4 regions of the Leisingera sp. NJS201 genome follow, and region 3 is predicted to be linked to each of the others. Evidence: riboswitches for the same ligand, from Rfam matches in the RefSeq annotation. Region 3 holds a riboswitch; each other region holds the start of a gene.

Region 1 (5,701 bases), 2.0 Mb from region 3:
CAAAGGCGTCGATGCGGGTGATCGCCTCGGCGGGGGAGGTGCCGGGAGTGAGGCCAAGGTCAGCCTCGACGCCGGTGCCTTGCGCCTCGGCGCGGATGTCGCCGATCAGCCGGTCGCGGCGGGCCGGATCAAGGCCGTCGGCGGTGGAGTATTCGTCGAGCAGGCTTTCAAGACGCGCCATGCCCTCAGGCAGGGTGGTTTGTGCCAGTGGCGGGGCAGGTGGCCGATGGTGACGGCGCCGATGCGGCGCTTGGCCTGTGCTGCCTCGCCCGGGTCGTTGACGATGAAGGGGTAGGCGACGGGCAGCGGGCCGGTCAGGACTTCGGGCCAGCACGCGCCGGAGAGGGCAACCGCCTTGCCTGGAAGCCATTCCAGTGTGCCGTGGGCGCCGATGTGGATGAGGGCGTCAGTCTGGGTGCGCAGCCACAGGTAAAACGCCACATAGGCGTGGCGCGGGGTGCGGTCGAGGTCGTGGTAATCATCGACGCGGGTCTTTACTTCGCCGCGTTCGGGTTGCAGCGCGATCAGGGCCTTGCCTGCGCGCAGGGCCTTGAAATGAAAAGCGCCATCGCGGAAATCTGCGTCTTTTTCCGGGCTGCCCCAGGCCTCGCTCAGGGTGTCCTGCAGCTCTTGCGGCAGGGTGGCGAGGGCTTGATGGTAGTCCTCCAGCGGAACGCTGAGGGTCTCTTTCATCAGCCGCAGGCCGGTGTTCTCCTGCGGCTCGACCGTATAGCCTTGATCCCAGAGCGCGCGCAGGATCTCGTCGCAGGAGGCCAGCGCGTCGAGGCCGACGGCATGGGCGAGGTTGTGGTCTCTGCCGGGTAGGTGGAGAGGATCAGAGCGAGGCGTTTCTCTGCATTCGGCAGTTTTGCCAGCCGCAGCCAGCCGTCGACGCGGTCAACAGCGGCTGTTACGCGGTCCGCATCGGCGCGGTGGGCAAAGCGGGAATACTGCAGGTCCGGGTCTTTCCGGCCTGGGGATTTGAAGCTGATAACGCCTGCGAAAATGCGGCCGTCGACTTCGGGCAGGACGACATGCATGGCGAGGTCAGCAGGCGACAGACCCCGGTCGGCCTCGGCCCAGTCTTTCTTGCGGGCGGTGGAGAGGGCGACCTGGAACACCGGGCAGCCGGTGGTTGAAAGCGGCGAGGCGCTGCCGTCGGTGCCTTGGGCGGAAAACGCAGTGGCGTTGACGATCGCGGCAGGGTTCAGTTCGGGGAGCCTCTCGCGCAGCCAGTCTGCGGCGGCGGGGGCCTTGAGGCTGGCGGCAAAGAGACCATAGGCAGCATAGCCGCGGGCGCGCAGATCTGCGATCAGCGCATCCACCGGGGCGGTGTCGGCGGCGGTGAGGTAGGAACGGTAGAAGCTGACCAGAACCAGCGGTTTGTCAGGTGCCGGAAGGTTGGCCAGCACGCCTTTGGCTGGGTCGTAAAAGCCATGCTGCGGCATGGATTTGAGGCCCAGAACCGGGCCGGCATAAAGCCCTGCAGCGAGGGACAGCTGGGCCAGAGCGGCCTGTGCAGCAACGGCGCCGCCAGCGTCGCACAGCGCCTGAAGGCGGCGCAGGGTGGAGACCGGCAGGGTGGACAGCTCATCCAGCCGGGCATCCTCGCGCCCGTCAGCAGGCAGGATCGCCAGGGCAATGCCCTTGCGGCGGGCGAGGTCCTGCAGGGTGGCAAGCCCGTAGGACCAATAGCTTTCGCCGCCGATCAGGCGGACCAGGATGCCCTTGGCGCCCTCCAGCGTCTGTTCTGCATAGACGTCAACCGAGAGCGGGTGTTTGAGCGCGACCAGATTGGCGACGCGCAAGGAGGGCAGCGCGCCGTCCGCGCGGTGCCATCCCGCCGCAAAAGCGCCCAGATCGCTGTCGGAGAAGGACAGCACCACAAGATCGCCGGGCGTCTGCCCGAGGTCCTGCGGGGTATCGGTCTCGTCAAGGCCGTGGCTTTCGCGGAAGACAACATGCATGGGTCAGGCCCTTTCGGAAAGAAGAGCAGAGGGCAGTGCCCGGCCTCGGGAAGAAGCGAAGCGCCCTCCCGTGGGGGAGGTCGGGCGCTGCCCGGCGTTGCCGCCGGGCGAAACCTTTAAAGTTTCGCCTTGGGGCATCAGCTTCAGGCCCCCAGCTCGGCGCGGATGGCCTGTTCGTCGATATCGTCATGCTCGGCGATGACCACCAGAGCGGTCTTGCGCGGCTGCGCGCCCCATGGCTGATCGTATTGGGCGCGCAGGCGCTCGCCCACGGCCTGAACCAGCATCCGCATCGGTTTTCCTTCCACCGCGACATAGCCTTTGACGCGCAGGATGTTGCGCTCGCGGGCGAGTTTCACGATGGCATTCTGCAGCGCTTCGGGGTCGGAGACTTCGCCCATTTCGACAACGATGCTTTCAAAATCGTCATGCTCGTGGTCGTGGTGGCCGTCGTGGTGGCTGGGGCGGGCGTCCAGATCGTCTTCGGCAGCAGCACCCAGACCCAGGATGATGCGCGGGTCGATGACGCCTTCGCTCATCGGCAGGATCGGCAGCTTGCGCGGGGCTTCGGCTTCGATCACCGCGCGGGCCTTCTCGACGCCTGCGTCGCCGGCCAGATCGGCCTTGGACAACAGCACGATGTCAGCGCAGGAGATCTGGTCCTCGAACACTTCGGACAGCGGCGTTTCGTGGTCGATGCTGTCATCCGCCTCGCGCTGGGCCTGAACGGCGTCCAGATCAGGGGCGAACTGGCCTTTGGCAACCGCCTCGGCGTCCGCCAGGGCAATCACCCCGTCGACAGTGATGCGGGAGCGGATCGCGGGCCAGTCAAACGCCTTCAACAGCGGTTTCGGCAGGGCCAGGCCAGAGGTCTCGATCACGATATGGTCGGGTTTTTCGGGCAGGGCCATCAGCTGTTCGATGGTGGGGATGAAGTCATCGGCCACGGTGCAGCAGATGCAGCCGTTGGCCAGTTCCATGATGTTTTCCGCCGGGCAGTTGTCATCGGCGCAGGATTTCAGGATGTCGCCGTCCACGCCGGCAGTGCCGAATTCGTTCACCACCACGGCCAGGCGCTTACCCTGCGGGTTCTGCATCAGGTGGCGGATCAGCGTGGTTTTACCTGCGCCCAGAAAACCGGTGATGACGGTGACGGGGATCTTGTTGAGATCGCTCATGATTACTCCTCGGAGAAGAACTTGGCCGGCGGGATGCGGGCAACGGATTGTTTGCGGAAGGTCTGCGGGCGCTGGCGCCACGGCACGACTCCATCAGCGGTGCCGGCATAAGCCGCAGCACCTTCCAGAATTTCGGGGACATGCTGGTCCGGGTCGAGGTCGCCGTAGACATAAGTCCAGCGTTCTTCGCCGCCGATCAGCGCAACAGCGCAGCCGCGCTTGCACGACGACAGGCATTCGACGCCACGCAGACGGACGCCTTCGGGCATTCCGGCTTCTTCCAAGGCTGCATGCAGGATGGCGCCGGGGCGTGCTGCCTCGGGGTCGGCGCCCTCGCGGCGGCAGGTGAGGCAAACGGTCAGGGTGACCGGTCCCGGGGTGCTGGCAGATTGGCCTGCCATGTCGTCAGCCATTGGCGCGTCTCCTGTCGCGGCAGGGCGTGCGGGATGGCCGAAAAGGGGCCAGTCGTGCGAGCCCCTTACCCGGTCGCAGAACACCCCGTCTGCCCGTTGATCTCTCCTTCGCTGGCAGGTCTCCCGGCTTGCGGATGCCAAGGCGTGCGCCTTGCCGGCCATCCTGCCTTCCCGGGGATCACCCAGTGGCATGGCGGCCTCATCCGGTCACGGTCGCGGGGGCGGCTGTGCTTCGGCCCGAAAGCCTTCACATTCCCTCTTCGCCTGTTTTCACAGGAACCAGCTGAACCCCCTTGCGCTATCGTGCCCTTCTTTGTCAAGACATGGGTCAAACAGCTGGAGAGCCCCAATGAGCGAAAAGTCTGAAACCGGCATCTCAGAAGAAGAAGCCGCCCGTCATACGTCCAAGATGGCCAAGAAAAAGGCCGCGCGCGACCGGATGATGAAGACCAAGGAGGGCGAAAAGGGCCTGATTATCGTCCACACCGGGCCGGGCAAGGGCAAATCCTCCTCCGGGTTCGGGATGATCATGCGCTGCATCGCGCATGGGATGCCGTCAGCCGTGGTGCAGTTCATCAAGGGCGCCTGGCAGACCGGCGAGCGGACATTGATCGAGGAGAATTTCAGCGATCGGTGCCAGTTCTACGCAATGGGCGAAGGCTTTACCTGGGAGACCCAGGACAAGGCCCGCGACATTGCCGCCGCGCAGAAGGGCTGGGAAAAGGCCAAGGAGATGATCCTGGATGAGCGCAACACCATGGTGCTGCTGGACGAGATCAACATTGCGCTGCGCTATGACTATCTGGACCTCGAAGAAGTGCTGGAGTTCCTGGTGGAGCAGAAGCCGCCGATGACCCATGTAGTGCTGACCGGGCGCAACGCCAAGGAAGAGCTGATCGAGATTGCCGATCTGGTGACCGAGATGGGGCAGGTCAAACACCCGTTCCGCGCCGGTGTGAAGGCGCAGAAGGGCGTGGAGTTTTAAGACGCTTTCAGAATGTCCCGCCCGGCCGATAGGCCGGGCCGCGCCAACCCGCCCCCACGGGGCGGCGCGATTGCGCCTCCCCTCGGGTTGGCCCGTCCCTTAGCTCTAAGCCGCCAGCCTGGCGGCTTTCTTGCTGATATAGGCATCCACTGCCGCGCGCTGCGCCTCGTCCAGCCGCAGGCCCAGCTTGGTGCGCCGCCACAGGTAGTCGTCGCCTGACCGCACCCATTCGCGGGCTATCGCCCAGTTGAGTTCCTGCGCGGTGATGGTTGCGCCAAAATCCCGCCCCAGATCACCGGCGGATTTGACGTCCCCTAGCACGTCCCAGGCTTCGGTGCCGTAAGCACGGATCATCCGGGCGGTCCAATAGGGCGTCAGGAACGGATAATCTGCCGCCAGTTTGGTTTGCAGTTTTTCCACATCCGCCACCGCAAAATCACCGCCGGGCAGGGCCACGCCTGCGGTCCAGTCAGACGGCACATGCGGGAACACCTCGCCGATTTTCGCCAGCGCGGCCTCGGCCAGCTTGCGGTAGGTGGTGATCTTGCCGCCAAAGACATTCAGCAGCGGCGCCTGCGCGCGGTCTAGCGTCAGCACATATTCGCGGGTGGCCGCAGTGGCCGAGCTGGCGCCGTCGTCATAGAGCGGGCGCACGCCGGAGTAGGTCCAGACGATGTCTTCGCGGCTGAGCGGCTGTTCGAAGTATTGCGATGCGAAATCAACCAGATAGTCCTGCTCGGCCTCGGTGCAGTGCGGTTTGGTTTCCGGATCGGGATGGTCGGCGTCCGTTGTGCCGATCAGGGTGAAATCCGTCTCGTATGGAATCGCAAAGATGATCCGCCCGTCGGTGCCCTGGAAGAAGTAGCAGCGGCCATGGTCGAACAATTTCGGCACCACGATATGGCTGCCGCGCACCAGGCGGACGTTTTCGCGGCTGTTCTGGCCCAGCTTCTGGTGCAGCACGTCGGCTACCCACGGCCCGCCGGCGTTGACCAGTATTTTTGCGCGGTGCTGCTGCTCGGCGCCGGTGGCGTGATCCTTGGTGCGGATCACCCAATGGTCTGCAAGGCGTTCGGCTGAAACTACCTCGGTCCGGGTCAGGATTTCGGCACCGCGGGCCTGCGCATCGCGGGCGTTCAGTACCACCAGGCGGGCGTC
Region 2 (5,701 bases), 590 kb from region 3:
TGTGCAGCCGCTGCCGTTCGCCGCCGGACAATGTGGCCCATTCGCGGCTGGAAAACCCCTCCATTTCCACCGTCTTCAGCGCGTTTTCAACATGCAGGCTGTCTTCGCCGCTCCAGGGTCTCAACGCTGACAGCCAGGGCGTCCGCCCCAGTTCCACCACCGAACGTGCGGTAATGCGCTCGGCGGTATCAGACTGCTGCTCAACAATCGCGGTCCGCTGGGCGACCTCTCTGCGCGTCAGCTGCGCCAAGGGTTTTTCCGCCAGCAGAACCTCGCCATGCGACGGGCGTGCCAACCCCGCCAGCAGCCGCATCAGCGTGGACTTCCCGGACCCGTTCGGACCGACCAGCGCCAGGGTCTCTCCCGGCTGAACCATCAATGAGACATCAGACAGCAGCAGCTTGCCGCGGATGGCGTAAGACAGGCTGCGGGCTTCGATCTTCATCGCGCCCCCCTGTTCCCGCGTACCAGGATCACCGCAAAGGACGGCGCCCCGATCAGGGCAGTGACAACGCCAATGGGCAGCACCTGGCCAGGGATTATGATGCGCGACACAATGTCGGCGCCAATCAGGAACACCGCGCCGGTCAGCGCCGCGGCCGGCATCAGCCTGCGATGCCCTGGACCGACCAGGAACCGTGCCGCATGGGGAATGACCAAGCCGACAAAGCCGATGGAGCCAACGATGGATACCATCACCGCTGTGGTCAGCGCGGTGGCAAAGATCAGGATAACTTGCACCCGCCGCACCGGAATACCCAGCGAGGCCGCTGAATCGGTGCCAAAGGTAAAGGCATCCAGCGCCCGCGCATGGAACCGGCAGACGACCCAGCCCGCCAGCGCCAGCGGCACTGCCAGCCACACATCCGGCCAGCGCACCCCGCCCATATTGCCCATCAGCCAGAACATGATACCGCGGGCCTGATCGGCGTTGGCGGATTTGGCGATGATAAAAGCAGTCAGCGCGTTGAACAGCTGCGAGCCTGCAATGCCCGCCAGCACGATCTGCGCTGCCGCAGCGCGGCTGCCGCCTGCTCCGGCGGCCCGGGCCAGAACGGCAACAAAGCCAAAGGCCAGCAGCGCGCCGTTAAAAGCGCCGAATGACAACGACAGCGCACCGCCGCCAAGTCCGGCGATGGTGACAGCAACCGCCCCGGTTGAAGCACCGGCCGAGATACCAAGGATATAGGGATCTGCCAGCGCATTGCGCAGCAGGGCCTGCAGCACCACGCCCGCCACCGCCAGCGCCGCCCCGCAGGCCCCCGCCACCAGCGCGCGCGGCAGCCGGTAACTCCAGACAATGCCTTGATCTATCGGATCAACCGGCAGCCCTGCCCCGGCCAGCTTATTGGCCAGAACAGACAGGACAAGGTCAGGCGCAAGCGCGGTTTCCCCGATCATTGCGCCTGCCAGAACCGCTGCAACCAGCACCGGCAAGGCCAGGCACGCGCCCTTGACGCCCTGCCATGTGATTGCAGCGGCTGCACTCACTGGCTGGTGCCGATCACGCTGAGTTCAGCAGCCAGATCCTCCAGCGCCGGAATGGCACGGATGGTGGCATCCATCGCCTGGGCGTCCATCACAACGATGCGGTTGTTCTTGACTGCGTCCATCTGGCTGGCGACCGGATCATTGCGCAGGAAATCCAGCTTTTTCTCGAAGTCATCCGCGGCAAAGCGGCGGCGGTCCATGCGGGCAATCACAATCACCGTCGGATTGGCCTTGGCGATGGTCTCCCAGCCGACCGTCGGCCATTCCTCGTCGGTCTCAATAACATTGCGCAGGCCCAGTTGCTGCATCATGTAGCCCGGCGCGCCCTTCTCGCCTGCCACAAACGGATCGCTTTCCATTTCCGGCGAGGAGAACCAGAACACGGCGGTGGCATCTTCCAGTGCGACCTTCTGCGCCTTGGCAACAGCTGCCGCCTCGCGGGCCTTATATTCGGCGACCAGCTCGGCGCCCTTATCGGCTTCGCCAAAGATCGCCGCCAGTTCCTCGATCCCCTGATACAAGCTGCCGGTGGTGAACATCTGCGTGCGGGTGCCGTCGCCGCCGGTGGTGTTGTCCTTGCCGACGCAATCGGCGGGCATCACATAAGTCGGGATGCCCAGATCATGAAACTGCTCGCGCTTGGCAACAACACCTTCGGGGCCGACGTGCCATTCGTACTGCGCCGCCACCAGGCCGGGGCGTTTGGCCACGACGCTTTCAAAGCTCGGATCGTTGTCGGCCAGACGGTCGATCTTGGCATTCAGGTCTGCGTATTCGGGCAGCACGTCGTTGAACCAGACTGAGGTGCCCAGCACCTTATCGCCCAGCCCCAGCGCGTAAAGCACTTCGGTCGCCGCCTGGCCAACCGTCACCGAAGACGCTGCCGGCGCCTTGAATGTGACCGACTGGCCGCAGTTTTCAATGGTCAGCGGAAAGGTTTCGCTGGCCGCCGCAGCCTGTGCGGCAGCGATGAAGGAAAGGCCGATCAGGCCGGAACGCAAAAACATGATATTCGATCTCCATGTGTCAATGACCGGAGAACGGGTGAAAGGGCATTGACCGGTAAGGCTGAGGGTCTGCCCCCCGCTTGCGGCACCGGAAAACGGCGGCGCATCTTACCGGCAACCTCCCCGGACAACCCCGCCCGGTGTCTTTCGGTTTTCACCGGCAGGTCTCCTGACTGGCGGGTCAATGACTGTGCCGTCTTCCCGGACCATTTTGGCCCAGTGACGTCATGGCACAGCTCTCGCCGCCTACAGTTGCGGGGGCAGTTCCGTTTGGCGCCGGCAGGCACCGCGGATTCCCTCTTAGCCCTTTCGGGACCGGTAAAGCGCGGGTAGCCCATCCCTTTCGCTGCGGCAAGAAAAAGTTACTTTGCAGCAGAAATTCTGCGAACCGGGCACAGCAGGCAGCCTATGGAGGACGGTTTCCCAAGCCACGGCCAGATGGAAATTTCCAGCACAAGCTGCTCCAGGGATGGGACACCCATCGGCCGCAGCCGCAAAAGCGTGGCTGCAAACTGTCCTGAACCATACCGCAGCCCCGTTACTCGACCACGATCAGATCGGTATCCATCGCCTTGAGCATGTCCTTGACGGCCTGCGGCGGCTGCGCGTCCGTATAGAAGACTTCGAATTTGGTATCCTTGCCGACCGACACCGGCGCGCGCTTGTTGAACTTGTCATGATCGGCCACAACAATCCGGACCTGCGCATTGGCCGCCGCGACACGGGCCAGATTTGCCTCTTCGAGATCATGCAGCATGAAGCCCTGTTCGGCATTGATCGCCCCGGCCGAAAAGATGGCAAACTGCACGTTCAGCCGCCGCACCAGATCCAGCGCCTCGGCCCCGAAGGCACCGCCGTCATGCGGGCGCAGCTCGCCGCCCGCCAGAAACACCCGGTTGTTATTGCGCGAGGCAAGCGCATGGGCCACCAGCACGGAATTGGTCACCACAAAGAGGTTTGACCGCTGCCGCAGCTCCTGCGCCACATAAGCGGTGGTGGAACCGACGTCCAAAAAGACCGAATCCCCGTCGCTGATGGTCTTGGCCACCTCGATGGCCAGACGCTGCTTTTCTGAGGCGTGGGTATCCATCCGGTTTTGCAGCGGCAGCTCGTTCACATCCTCAATCAGATGCACCCCGCCATGCACCTTGCGGACCGCTTGGGCATCCTCCAGCGTGCGGATGTTTCGCCGGATGGTTTCATTCGACACGCCCAGCCTGCCGGCCAGATAGCTGACCCGGCAGGACCCCCCCGCCTGCTGCAGCGCCCGCAGGATTTCCTCTTCACGCTGGTTGGTGGTCTTGCGGCTTTTGGTCATTGGGCCTCCTGTTGCGTTGCTACGTCAGAAAGCCACAAAAAACAACACATGCGCCTTTGATACGGCGTTGACAGCCTCAAATCGCTCAGTTTTTGAGGTTAATGTGGCTTATTGTGGTTTTTTATTGACTGACAGACACAACCGCCGCACCATCACAGCAGGCGACGCCAAGAATCGCACAAAATGCCACATATCAGGGAAGTCCTTATGCTGAGAAACTTCAACGCTTTGGGAGCCGTGGCGCTGACAGCCGCCGTTTCCGCTTCATCCGCCTGGGCCGCCGAGTCCTCCGACCCCATCAAACTGACCCTGCACGACTGGTCCGGCCAGTTGATCAACACCAAGATCATGGGCAGCATCCTGCAGGAGGCAGGGTATAACGTCGAATATGTCCAAGCGGACTATATCGCGCAGTTTGCCGGGCTGAAGACCGGCGATCTGCATCTGGCGATGGAAATCTGGGAAACCACCGGGCGCGAGGCGCTGGACGACGCAACCGCCTCGGGCAAAGTGGTCAATGCCGGCGAAACCGGGCTGATGGCGATCGAGGAATGGTGGTACCCCGCCTATATGAAAGACCGCTGTCCCGGCCTGCCCGACTGGCAGGCGCTGAAGGACTGCGCCGAGGAATTCGCAACGGCGGAAACCTCTCCCTACGGTCGCTATGTCGGCGGCCCGGTCACCTGGGGCGGTTTTGACGAAGAACGCGTCGAGGCGCTGGAACTGGAATTTGAAGTGGTCCACGCGGGCACCGATGCGGCGCTGTTTGCCGAACTGGAATCCGCCTATCAGCGCCAGGACCCGATTGTCCTGTGGGTATATGTGCCGCATTGGGCACCGGCCAAATACGACGGTGAATTCGTGGAATTCCCGCCCTATTCCGCGGAATGCTACGCCGATCCTGCGGCGGGGGTGAACCCGGATCTGGCCTATGACTGCGGCAAGCCGCGCGGCCCGATCTGGAAAGCCGCCTGGGCCGGGCTGCCGGAGAAATGGCCGGGCGCCTATGAGATCGTGCAGTCCTACCAGATTACCAACGAAGAGATGAGCGCCATGGTCGGCAAGGCAGACCTGGACGGCGTTGATATCGATACAGTGGTGTCGGATTGGATGGCCGCAAACAAGGACCGCTGGTCCGGCTGGGTCGGCAACTGATCTCACTCCCCGGGGCTGCTGCACGCTTTCAGGCGGCCCCTGCCTTTTCCCCTGCCCCGTCAATCAGCCCGGCCGCATTCCGCGGACCGGTTCAGGAACCGCATTGATGCCCCCAAGACCAAACTTTCCTGCCGAAATATCTGGAAGCTTTACGGCGCCAATGCCGAGGCGTTTTTGAACGGCAACCCGTCCCCCAGCGGCGGGGAGATCCGCAAGGCGGGTATTATCGGCGCTGTTCGCGATGCCCGCATCGACATTGCCGAAGGCGAGATATTTATCATCATGGGGCTGTCCGGGTCCGGCAAGTCCACTCTGGTGCGCTGCCTGTCGCGGCTGATCGAGCCGACCGGCGGCCAGGTGCTGTTTGACGGCGTGGATCTGCTGACCGCCAGCGCGCGTGAATTGATCGAAATCCGCCGCCATAAGATGGGCATGGTGTTCCAGCACTTTGCCCTGCTGCCGCATCTGACCGTATTGCAGAATGCGATGTTCCCGCTGACGGTTCAGGCCGCCCCCAAAGCCGAGGCGGAGGCCAAGGCCCGCGAGGTGGTGGAGCTGGTCGGCCTCAAGGGCCGCGAGGATTACTTCCCGCGCGAGCTGTCCGGCGGCCAGCAGCAGCGCGTCGGCATTGCCCGCTCGCTGGTGACAGAGCCTGATCTGTGGTTCCTCGACGAACCGTTCTCAGCGCTGGATCCGCTGATCCGCCGCGAGATGCAGGACGAATTCCTGC
Region 3 (5,701 bases):
TTCTGCACGCCCGCCTCCTGCGGCACCAGCACCGTCCGGCACTGCGGCACATCGCCAAAGACGTCCCCCAGCCGCCAAACGGCCGCAGGCGGCACAACGTCGTCATCCGCCATCGCATACAGATCCACCGGCACGCCGGCGTCTGCCCACTTGGGCCGCGGCAAGGCCGAGCCGGTTTCCGGCAGGTAGCTGCCCGGCGTGGTGCACCAGCGCCGCCACTGCCAGTACACCCCGGCAGGCAAATCGGCCCCGAACCCCACCGCGCGCCCGGGCAGATACCCCAAGGCACGGACCAATGGCGGCACATGGCCAAACCAGAAAGCCAGCGCCAGCGCGCGGTAGGGCCAGGGATGATCGTGGTGATGCACCAAGCCGCCCGCAACCACGATCATGCGGGCGACGTCCTTCAGGCCATCCTGCAGGGGCATCAGCATTGCCCCAGCGAATGGCCGATCACCCACAACGGCACGCCCGCATAGTGCCGTTGCAGTTCGGCCCGGGCAGCCGGCTGATCTTCCAGCGCCCATTGAGCCATTGTCGCATCGGAACGGCGCGGATGGCCCCGCGAGGAGTCTCCGAAATCCCGGTAGTCATAGGTCAGGCAGGCCACCTGCTGCTCTGCTGCCAGCCAGCGTGCGAAATGCCGGTAATAGCGCTGCGGCACCCCGGTTGCGCCATTCAGCACCACTGCTGCCCGCGCCTGCCCCGCCGGGTGGTACAGCCGCCCAGCCAGCAAGTGGGTGCCGGATGCAAACTGCAGTTCTTCTTCGCGGATAACCGCCGTATGTCCTGCGCTTTTGTCCAGCATGGCAACCTCCTGAGTCGATTGGCCTAGACCGATTGGTCTAATCCATCTCTGGACCAATCGGTCCAATGCTGTCAAGCTGCCGCCATGAATGACGTGACGACAGCCAAGGCGGGCGGGACCAGCCCGCCCCCGACCCGCGAGCGGCTGATCCGCGCCGCTGCCGGCCTGTTCCGCAACAAGGGCTACAGCGGCACCGGGCTGGCGGAATTGCTGGCAGAGGCGGGGGCGCCCAAGGGCTCGCTCTACCACCATTTCCCCAGTGGCAAATCCGACCTGGCCCTGGCCGCGGCGGACTGGGCGTCAGGGCAGATGCTGCTGCTGATCGAGGCGTCTTTCACCCCGGCGCCCACCTTCCGGGAGGGGGCCAAGACGGTTTGCTACAAACTGGCGAAACTGTTTGACAAGCAAGGAAAATGGAGCGGCTGCCCGGTCTCTGCCACCCTGTTCGAAGGGCCGGAGAACGAGGCGTTCCACCAGCACGCCGCGCATCTGTTCGAGGGCTGGATTACTGAAACCACCCGCCACGCCCGCCGCCTGGGCCTGCCCGAACCTGAGGCCCGCGCGGCGGCGGAGAATTTCTATATCCTGCTGCAGGGCGGCTGGCAGCTGGCACGGGTGCGGCGGGACTCGGACGTGATCCGCGGGCTGTATTTGCAGATGCAGAAAAACGATTGACGACTCAGGCGTCCTGCCGCTACCGCTTGTGGCGATGGTTCCCGAGCCACAGAATCTTGTGTCCGGGATGAAAAGGGAACACGGTACGGCCCGCGCAAGCTGGCCAAGTCCGAGACTGCCCCCGCAACTGTAAGCGGCGAGCGACCCCGATAGAGCCACTGGCCCTCAATACGAGGCCGGGAAGGATCGGGAAAGCGACGACCCGCAAGTCAGGAGACCTGCCATCGGACGTGTAACTCGAACCCGGGCGGGGTGTCCGGACAGGGTCTGATGGCTGCGGCGGCTGTGATCCGTCTTTCATCCGGTCTCTTGTCCCCCAAACCCCCGTGCCACGCGCGGAGGGCGCAGATATGATGTGGACCGACAAGACGCATTTCTATGCGGCAACAGATTGCAAGTATTTGGGGCGCCCCTGCCCCGCGGCAGAGCGGATGATCGCCAAACTGGCCGAAGCGATGACCAAGGCCAAGCCGCTGACCCAGGAGGATTTTGAGATCACCGGCACCACCGCACTGGACGGCTGCCCGCGCAACTGCCCGGCGCAGTTTGCCGCCAGCCATGACCGGATCCGGCTGTATTGCGGCGTCGGTGAAGAGGCGCCGCGCGAGGGGCTGGACCGCTTTGCCGATGCCATCCTCAGCCGCGACGGTACCGGTTTTGCCGCGTCCAAGCTGGACACCCGCCCCTGCGCGCTGATGGAGGCGCTGCCGAAAACCGCCGAAGCACGGCAGGCGGAACAGATGCTGGCGCTTTAACTGAATACCTGAAGAATGCTGCCCGGCTTATCGGCCGGGCGGTGCAGTATCTCTTTGCGGTGCGCCTCTGGCGGCGGCTCTACGGTGAACAGGCCCAGTGCAATTGGTCCTTGGTTTCCACCGCACAGGGCCGTATCGCCCGCAGCCGGGCCAGCGCCTGCGCCGGGGCTTCGCCGCATTCGATCATCAGCCTCAGCACCGCCATGCCGGACCGCCCGCAGCCGCCCCTGCAATGCACCAGCACCCGGCCGCCGCCGCCCAGTGCTTGCCGTGCAGACCGGCTGGCCGCCGCCCATTTCGCCGCCACAGCGGGCGGCGGCACCTGGAAATCCGGCACCGGCAGATGCAGCCAGCGGCAGGCCATGCTTTGAATATCAATCCCCAGCCGCGGCACATCTGCGGCTGCGTGCTCGGCCTCGGTGGTCATTGAGATGACCAGCCCCGGTTTCCACTGATAGATCTGGATCAGGTCATTACGGTAATCGCCTCCCGCACCGGGCAGCGGGCATAGCGCCAGAATACCGCCGCCTGCTGACAGCGCGTGGATGGTCAGGCCTGCCGGCGCCGCGCCGTCCGGCGCCGCAGGTTCCGGGATATCCTCAGTTCGCATACCGCCTCCTTAGCCGCTGCGTTCCTGCATTTCCCCCGCAGTCCCCTGAGCTACTCCCCAATTGTTGGACAGGTTCTGGCGTAATTTAAGCTACTCTCTGCTCCTGCTGATCGGGTTGGGTTTTGTGTTTTCTCAGCCAATAGACCACGGCCGGGGGTTTGCCGCCAAGGGCGGAATGTGGGCGTTTTCGGTTGTAGAACTCGATCCACTTTCCGACGCCGACCTTCGCCTCTGATCCGGTCTCCCAAGCATGCAAGTAGACGCATTCGTATTTCAGGCTCCGCCAAAGCCGCTCGACGAAGATGTTATCGAGGAACCGGCCTTTGCCATCCATCGAGATGCGCACACCGGATCGCCACAGCCTGTCCGTCCAGGCGAAGGACGTGAACTGGCTGCCCTGATCTGTATTCATGATCTCGGGCGGGCCGAACTTGTGGATGGCCTCGTTCAGCGCCTCGACACAGAAGTCCGCTTCCAGCGTGTTCGAGATGCGCCAGGCCAGCACCTTGCGCGTGTGCCAGTCAATGATCGCCACCAGATACAGGAACCCCTTGCGCATTGGCAGATAGGTGATGTCCGCCGCCCAGACCTGGTTCGGGCGCCCCACCCGCAGACCACGCAGCAGATAGGGGTAGGTCTTGTGCCCCTTCGCAGCCCTGCCCCCTCTCGCACATGCTTTGCATGTGCTGCCGGGCAGCGGGTGTTGGGCTTCTGGTAGATCGGCATGAGCCCCATCACCCTCATCAGCCGCCTGATCCGCTTTTCGTTCACCAAATGACCTTCATTGCGCAGATGCCAAGTCATCTGCCGCACACCGAAGAACGGCGTTTCCAGGAACTGTTCGTCGATCCGGCGCATCAGCATCAGGTTCAGAGCCGTCTCGCCTTTGGGCTGATAATAGAACGACGACCGCGAGATCGACAGCAGCTTGCACTGCTTGCTAATGGGCAGATTGGCATTGGCAGGCTCGATCATTTTCCTCCTCACTTGCCGATCCACGGTTTGAGCTTTCGTGACAAAAAATCGTTGGCAACGGCCAGCTCCCCAATCTTGGCGTGCAGCTCTTTGACCTGTTCTTCGTCAATCTCCTGGGGCTTCCTGCCGCCGCGCTTGAACACGCCGGACGCGCCCTCCAGAAGAGCCCGCTTCCAGCTGTGGATCATCGTTGGGTGAACGCCAAACTGGCTCGCCAGCTCAGCAACAGTCCGCTCGCCCTTCAGAGCCTCAAGCGCGACTTTCGCTTTGAAATCGGGCGAATGGTTCTTCCGTTTCGACATCTCTGATCTCCTCTTCGTCGAAGATCAGCAGACAGCAAATCGCAGCTTACGTCAGTGTCCGAAATTCAGGGGGTAGCTCACCCTGCCTTTGCAGCCTAGCGGTTAAGCAGGCAATCCCAAAGCTCTTTTGCGGCCCCGGACCAGCCCAACGGCGGTGGACGAACGGGCTGCGCTTCAATACCCTGCGCGCAACGCGGAGCACCCCGCATCCCGAATCCGGCACGAGACATCATGAACGATACCCCCAGCGGCACCTCCGGCGCATCCGGCCAATCCCAATACCAGGTTCTGGCCCGCAAGTACCGGCCCGAAACCTTTGCCGATCTGGTGGGGCAGGACGCCATGGTGCGGACGCTGAAAAACGCCTTTGCCGCTGACCGGATTGCTCAGGCTTTTATTATGACCGGCATCCGCGGCACCGGTAAAACCACCACTGCGCGGATCATCGCCAAAGGCATGAACTGCATCGGTGCAGACGGCCAGGGCGGCCCCACCACCGATCCGTGCGGCCAATGCGAGCATTGCACCGCGATCATGGAAGGCCGCCATGTCGACGTGATGGAGATGGACGCGGCCTCGCGTACCGGCGTGAATGACATCCGCGAGATCATCGACAGCGTGCAGTACCGCGCCGCCTCGGCCCGCTATAAGATCTACATCATCGACGAGGTCCACATGCTGTCGACCAGCGCCTTCAACGCGCTGCTGAAGACGCTGGAGGAACCGCCCGCGCATGTGAAGTTCATCTTTGCCACGACTGAGATCCGCAAAGTGCCGGTGACGGTGCTGTCGCGCTGCCAGCGGTTTGATTTGCGCCGGATCGAGCCTGAGGTGATGATTGCGCTCTTGCGGAAGATCGCCACCGCCGAGGGCGCCGAAATTGCCGAAGACGCGCTGGCGTTGATCACCCGCGCCGCCGAAGGTTCCGCCCGCGACGCTACCTCGCTGCTGGATCAGGCGATTTCCCATGGCGCCGGTGAAACCTCTGCTGATCAGGTCCGCGCCATGCTGGGTCTGGCCGACCGCGGCCGGGTGCTGGACCTGATGGACATGATCCTGCGCGGCGATGCGGCGGCCGCGCTCACTGAACTCAGCGGCCAGTATGCCGAAGGCGCCGACCCGCTGGCGGTATTGCGCGATCTGGCCGAGATCACCCATTGGGTCTCGGTGGTGAAAATCACGCCGGATGCGGCGGAAGACCCCACCGTCAGCCCGGATGAACGCGCCCGCGGCAAGGCGATGGCGGATGCGCTGGCGATGCGCGTCCTTACCCGGATGTGGCAGATGCTGCTGAAGGCGCTGGAGGAAGTCGCCGCGGCACCAAACGCAATGATGGCCGCCGAGATGGCAGTGATCCGCCTGACCCATGTGGCCGACCTGCCCAGCCCCGAAGAACTGATCCGCAAGCTGAAGGACACCCCGCCTCCGCCGCCGAATGGCCCCGGCGGCGGTGCGCCGATGCAGGGCATGGGCGCTCCGGCTTTAGGCGGCAGCGGCGGCGCTTCCGGTCATGGCGGCCAAACTGGTCCCGCAGGCGGCGCGCCGGTGGCACATGGCGGCGGCGGCACCATGGCGG
Region 4 (5,701 bases), 300 kb from region 3:
GCCCGGGCTTTGCCCAATGATCTGCGCGACTTCCGCACCGTCCATCATCATCTCGGCCACGTGGCCAGCACCCAGATCGCCGCGGAAGATATGTGTCACAGGCTCCGACGGAGTGAACAGGAAAAAGCCGTCACCGTCGGTTCTGGCCTCTCCCAGCTTGCTGCCGGCCGCGTCAAAGATCTCAATCAGCAGGTCCGCGGCCATGTCACCGTTGGAAAAGCCCACTTCGCCTTCAATGTCGGAACCGGACGGAAAGACAGCTGAGATAACATTGTGTGCCATCACCGGGAGCGGCGCCAGCAGTGCAAGGATCAGAATGCAGGAGCGGATCATGCAAGGCTTCCTTTTGTGTCGAAAAACAGCTCGGGCTTCACACGCCGCGCCAGGAAAATGGCAGCACCGGACAAAAGCGCTTCGATGATCACCACCGGAATATGGGAAAAGAACACCAGTTTCGCGGCCAGGATAAACTCATCGCCGGACAACATCAGCGAGACTGCAACAGCAAGTGTTGTGGCAGCAATGGCCGCGCCGCCGCCGATACCGCCCCAGATGGCGCCCTGCAGAGGCGAGCCGCGGGCCACCAGCGGTCGGAATATCAGCCCGACCAGAACTGCAGGCAGGGCGATGTTCACGGCGTTCACGCCCAGCACGGTCAGCCCGCCAAAGCCAAAGAACACCGCCTGCAGCAAGAGGCCGACAAACAGGGCCGGAAAGGCCGCCCAGCCCAGAACCAGCCCCGCAAGCCCGTTCAGGATCAGGTGAACCGAACTCGGCCCGATCGGGACATGGATCAGGGAGGCCACAAAGAAACTGGCCGAAAGAACCCCCGCCGCCGGAATACGTTCCAGCGGCAGGCTCCGCAGCCCCATGGCGATACCGCCGACGGCGGCAACCGCGCCGCCGATCACAACCGGATTCGACAATGCGCCGTCTACGATATGCATGGTGCTATTCTCACTTCAGCTCTTCAGCGTGGATCCACAACACAGCGTCCTGGCTGAGTTCCTTGCCGTCATGCTCAGTCGCCGGGCCGGAGCCGAGAGCAGCAAAGCCCCAGTGGCCCGCTTTCGGAATGCCAAAGGAAAAGACGCCATTCTGGTCTGCAATCGCAACGATGGCGCCGCCGGACATCGGCTGAACCGTCGGGTTGGTTGTGGAAAAGGCCGCAAGGTCAGGCTCTGATGCCATGAATTCAACCTCGATTTCGGCACCAGGAACCGGCTTGCCATCCGCCAGCACCTGACCTGAGAAGGTAGAGCCGACAATGACGTTATAGGGCTTGTTCAGCGGCAGGATCTCGGTTTCCAGGCCCACCGGCTGATCCCAATCGGTGGGCAGGGTGTTGCGGTTCAGCACGACTTTGGAAATCTGCTGAATATAGATGTCTTCGCTTTCCTCATAATAGGGCGCGGGCACAGTCACCACCACATAGTCGCCCGAGCGCTTGACCGGAACCGACGCCCTGTAGGCGGCGGCTTCGTTCTCCGCGCCCTTGAATGTGGCCGGTTCCAAGCGGTCCGAAAGATCAACCTTTTCGCCCTTGTGAACCATAAAAAATTCTTCGGGTTTGCCCATGTCCATCACATGGCCGTTTTCCAGCGGGTGCCAGAACACCAGCCCCATCGGCACATCGCCGGGCTTCCCGATCAGCACGTTTTCAGTGTAGTTCAGCTGGAAATGCGCCGATGCGGTGACCGGCAGGGATATGGCCAGAGCTGCAGCCAGATAATTCAGTTTCATTTCGTCCTCATTCGACGACACAGGCGCACCTGCAATCAGGAATGAACAACGGGGAGAGTGGCACGGAGAAGCCTGAACGGCAGCCGCGCCAGACGCGCACCCCGGCGTCCGGTGGAAAAGGGCAGACACTCCGCTAGCGAAGTCTTTGCCCTGTGTCCGGCAGGTCTCCTGACTCGCGGGTCTTGGTTCGGCTGGCCTTCCCGGGAAAGATCCCAGTGGCATGTTCAGCGTCACTCACCGCTCACAGTTGCGGGGGCAGTCACGGATTTGGTCCCTTATGGGTACGCCGCACCGTGTTCCCTATTTCTTCCGCTGCGCATTGAAACACTCGCGGAACCGGTCACACTGGCTGAATGGCAAAACCATTTTACTGAGTCAAGCTTCCCGTCTTCTGTTCAATTGCCGAATGAGTACTTCCTTGCGGTGCTCCATGATGAGCTGGCCTGTTAGTATTGAGTGGCGGATCACGAACAACAATCGGCCCTTTTCGGTACTCTTGAATGCCGGCAGGTGCCACGTTCCTGTTCCGGCAGCTGGCACCTGCTATCTTGATATAAGTGCGTCGTTGCACCTTGCCGCCGCTAGCTGTTCAGTCCCGGCATCTGGTGGATCGGATCAATGATGAATCGATCTGGCTCTGAAGTCCGGATTTTGCAGATGCATTCGTAGGGCGTGAGGCCGCTGAGAGTTTTGAGTCTGCGGGCAAAGTTGCAGGCAGCCATGAGGTCGCCGAGATGTGTTCGTAACTGATCGTGGCTGTCGTTGAGATGTCGCATCACTGCCGCCTCATTGAGCGTGCGGTTCATCCGCTCAAGTTGGCCGCCACTCTGGAGAAGTCCCCCGGACTGTTTACCAATCCTCGCAGCTCCACGGATGGTTCAGTTTGGTCAATCGATGCTCGATCCCGTTAGCCTCACAGATCATGCCGCAGCGCATCTTCCGGGAGTATCGGTCGACCTTTATTTGCAATTTCCAAATATTGATTTCACTACGGATCCGATTGTCTTAGCGCGCCCCTGCGTACCCTACCCCGGCAAACGAGGATAATTCCAATGTCGGACCCCCGCGCAGATTCCACTGTTCTTGAAGACCTCGAGAAGAAGGCACATTGGTTGTCGACATGGAAGAAGCCAAGGAGACGCTGCGGGCGCTGGTGGAGCGGATCGTGCTGACACCTTCGGTGGAGGGCGCTGGCCTGGATCTGCCCCTGGAAGGCGATCTGGCCGGGCTGCAGCGGCTGGCGGCAGGTGCTAAAGGCACGAACACGGATAAGGCCCCGGACGTGTCATCCGAAACCTTTGAAAAAAATGACGAATTAGGGATACTTGCGGGAGCAGGCAAGCGCCGTATCCTACCTGCCCTCGCCGGGCTTCGGTCCCGCTACCCGGATATCGAACTGGAATTGCATGCCGATGATTCAAAATCGGATTTTGCGGCAGAGGCCATCAATCTTTCCTTCAGAACCGGTCTCGCAGACAAGGAGCGGTTTATTTCGGCGGCCGTGCCGTCCGCGCAGCGCGCGCCTTTTGCCAGCCCGGCCTTTGCAGAAAAGTCACCCTGTCTCTCCCGGCCTGCGCGTCAATTCGATGGAGCTTGTATTTGCAGCTGTCCTTGCCGGGCAAGGAACGGCCCTGCTCCCGTCCTTGCTGACAGAGGTGCATTTTCTCGCGCACCTGATCCCTAACTGGTCTGCCGATCCTGTGTTACTGACTTTGCTTTGCCGTCCTGAACGTTTGGCTGCTCCTCAGGTTGCGGCGGTACGGCGCCATATCCTGGATGCATGCGGTAACAGCGACTTCTTGGGGACAGAGCATCGAGACGAGAAAGTCTTACAGCTTACCAAAGCCCGGTTTGGACCTGTCCCGCTTTCGTGCCGCCCCAAGTGCTCGTTTAAGCCACTTTCCGTTCAAACGCGACAGGGCTTTTCCAGTCCAATGCTGAGTGACGGCGGCGCGGATTGTAGAAGCCATTGATGTACTGGAAGATGGCCATTTCAGCGTCTCGGCGCGTTGGCCATGACCTGCGCCAGATCAACTCTGCTTTGATGGTCTTGAAGAACGTCTCAACAGCGGCGTTGTCATAGCAATTTCCCTTACCACTCATCGATACCTTGAACCCGTGTTGGCGTAGGATCTTCTGATAGTCGTGAGAACAATATTGCGATCCACGGTCCGTGTGGTGAATGCAGCCCTTCGGCGGTGTCCGGAACGCAGTTGCCATGTTCAACGCACGGATCGCCAGGTCACGTTTCATGCGGTTGCTCACGGCCCAGCCAATGACGCGCCGAGAGTGCAGATCAAGGATCACAGCAAGATACAGCCAACCCTCGCGCGTCCAGATATAACTGATGTCGCCAGCCCATTTCTGGTTGGGTTGGCTGGCTGCGAAGTCCCGGTCCAGCAGGTTTGGCGCAATGTTGAACTTGTGGTCACTATCTGTCGTGCCCTTGTGTTTACGTGTGCGCACAACAGATATGCCGTTCAGGCGCATCAACCTGCCCACACGGCGGTGGCCGACATCCAAACCGATCTCTTTCAGCTCCTCTGTCATGCGCGGGCGACCATAGCTGCCAAGGCTGAGACGGGATTGCTCTTTGATATGGGCTAATGTCACCATATCAGACCGCTGCCTGCGGCTTGCTGGGCGACGACGGAAAGCCCTCAAGCCACGCGTGCTGACTCCGACAACATCGCACAGCCGGTTGGCTGGAAAGTGGCCCCTGTGTTCTTCGACGAACCTAAATCTCATTGCTTTAGGCCCGCAAAGAACTGGGTGGCCTTCTTTAGGATCTCCCTCTCCTCCTTCAAGAGACGGTTCTCACGTCGAAGTCGGTCATTCTCTTGGGCGAGACTCAAATCCTCTTTCGAAACCACGTCAGTATCTCGATGTGCCGTGATCCACTTGTTCAGCGTCGACATTCCGACACCCAAATCGTCAGCCACCTGTTTACGCGTAAGCCCACTTGTCAGCGCGATACGCACCGCATCCTGCCGAAATTCGTCCGTCCGTTTCAGTCCCATAGTCAGTCTCCTTTGTTGCAGTAAATGCTATCAAAGGAGCGGCATCAAACCGCGACAGGTCCAAATCTCTTCCGGCTGGTGTCGCTTTATTCCCATATTCGATCCTCCGTTTCCTAACTATACGGGCGGACCACTTCAGTGGGGAGGATCAAGACAGCAAGACCATTGAAATGATGGAGCACAGTCAGCCCGTCAACCGAGACACCCCGTCGAATGTCAGGGACATCTTACTGCGTGCAGAGCGGTTTGGGACTCGGGTTGCGGAAACCATCAGGGCCAGCGGCCACCTGTGCCGCGCAACCGGGCCGGACACACGTCTGCTTCTGACCAGTGCCGAAATCAACTTCAACATGTCTTGCTTTGCAGCAGCTATCCACACAGGTCATCCGGGTGTCCTGGAATGCTGCGATACTGCTTCGCCGAAGCAGACATTGTCTGCACAACGGAGCTTCGACAGAGGGGTCCTATGTCCGGGCTTTCTTCGCAACAGAGGAGCGCAGACTTTTCTTCATGTAAGTCCACGCAATAAAACGACTGGTTTTTTGCCCCTGTGCCTTTTCGACGACTTTGCATTCAGCAACCCTGGTTTTTCCTAAAATTCGGTTGAGGGGCTGGAGGTTATCTTTTTTCGACACCAACGAAGTAAACCACAGGCACTGGCCGGCGAATTCCATGCTCTGTTCAACCATGCAGGCGAGCAACTTTATCTCCCCACCAGGGCACCAAAGTTCCGCGTTTTGGTCACCAAAGTTGAGTTTTGTTGAGCGCCCCTTACCAGCCCGACCAAGGCGCAGGCACACTCCCTCAACACCCATTCCGGGCTGTTGAGGGACCAGACGACCACGCGTTCCCCCGGAGCGAACCGGGTCGAGATAGCCCGCGCCAGTTTCTCAGCCTCTGCCAGCAGTTCGCCATATGTTCAGTTCCGTCCCGACGAC

The links. A riboswitch is a leader RNA that binds a small molecule or an ion and turns the genes downstream of it on or off. The one in region 3 is predicted to bind cobalamin.
Region 1: it holds a riboswitch for cobalamin, as region 3 does, so the genes downstream of both, ETW23_RS05105 (DUF1636 domain-containing protein) here and ETW23_RS16790 (hypothetical protein) in region 3, are expected to answer to the same signal.
Region 2: it holds a riboswitch for cobalamin, as region 3 does, so the genes downstream of both, ETW23_RS14050 (ABC transporter substrate-binding protein) here and ETW23_RS16790 (hypothetical protein) in region 3, are expected to answer to the same signal.
Region 4: it holds a riboswitch for cobalamin, as region 3 does, so the genes downstream of both, ETW23_RS18480 (DUF4198 domain-containing protein) here and ETW23_RS16790 (hypothetical protein) in region 3, are expected to answer to the same signal.

Annotation. Positions count from the first base shown of each region.
Region 1 is NZ_CP038234.1:1,055,433-1,061,133, forward strand. Features, by position in the region: partial or broken gene cobN (cobaltochelatase subunit CobN) at 1-1,967, opposite strand, end outside; gene cobW (cobalamin biosynthesis protein CobW) at 2,111-3,145, opposite strand; gene ETW23_RS05105 (DUF1636 domain-containing protein) at 3,148-3,558, opposite strand; cobalamin riboswitch at 3,654-3,857, opposite strand; gene cobO (cob(I)yrinic acid a,c-diamide adenosyltransferase) at 3,908-4,543, shown strand; gene glpD (glycerol-3-phosphate dehydrogenase) at 4,649-5,701, opposite strand, start outside.
Region 2 is NZ_CP038234.1:2,844,348-2,850,048, forward strand. Features, by position in the region: gene ETW23_RS14040 (ABC transporter ATP-binding protein) at 1-445, opposite strand, end outside; gene ETW23_RS14045 (iron ABC transporter permease) at 442-1,491, opposite strand; gene ETW23_RS14050 (ABC transporter substrate-binding protein) at 1,488-2,498, opposite strand; cobalamin riboswitch at 2,640-2,833, opposite strand; gene ETW23_RS14055 (DeoR/GlpR family DNA-binding transcription regulator) at 3,037-3,816, opposite strand; gene ETW23_RS14060 (ABC transporter substrate-binding protein) at 4,000-4,971, shown strand; gene ETW23_RS14065 (glycine betaine/L-proline ABC transporter ATP-binding protein) at 5,074-5,701, shown strand, end outside.
Region 3 is NZ_CP038234.1:3,432,318-3,438,018, forward strand. Features, by position in the region: gene ETW23_RS26830 (hypothetical protein) at 1-428, opposite strand, end outside; gene ETW23_RS26835 (hypothetical protein) at 428-808, opposite strand; gene ETW23_RS16785 (TetR/AcrR family transcriptional regulator) at 893-1,483, shown strand; cobalamin riboswitch at 1,502-1,724, shown strand; gene ETW23_RS16790 (hypothetical protein) at 1,834-2,238, shown strand; gene ETW23_RS16795 (protein-tyrosine phosphatase family protein) at 2,318-2,848, opposite strand; partial or broken gene ETW23_RS16800 (IS3 family transposase) at 2,934-4,125, opposite strand; gene ETW23_RS16805 (DNA polymerase III subunit gamma/tau) at 4,357-5,701, shown strand, end outside.
Region 4 is NZ_CP038234.1:3,737,023-3,742,723, forward strand. Features, by position in the region: gene ETW23_RS18470 (cobalt ABC transporter permease) at 1-333, opposite strand, end outside; gene cbiM (cobalt transporter CbiM) at 330-947, opposite strand; gene ETW23_RS18480 (DUF4198 domain-containing protein) at 958-1,743, opposite strand; cobalamin riboswitch at 1,884-2,099, opposite strand; partial or broken gene ETW23_RS26225 (hypothetical protein) at 2,325-2,664, opposite strand; gene ETW23_RS18490 (LysR substrate-binding domain-containing protein) at 2,864-3,427, shown strand; gene ETW23_RS26875 (hypothetical protein) at 3,330-3,716, shown strand; one part of gene ETW23_RS18500 (IS3 family transposase) at 3,634-4,520, opposite strand; one part of gene ETW23_RS18500 (IS3 family transposase) at 4,520-4,763, opposite strand; gene ETW23_RS18505 (RlmF-related methyltransferase) at 5,228-5,578, opposite strand; partial or broken gene ETW23_RS26880 (hypothetical protein) at 5,596-5,670, opposite strand.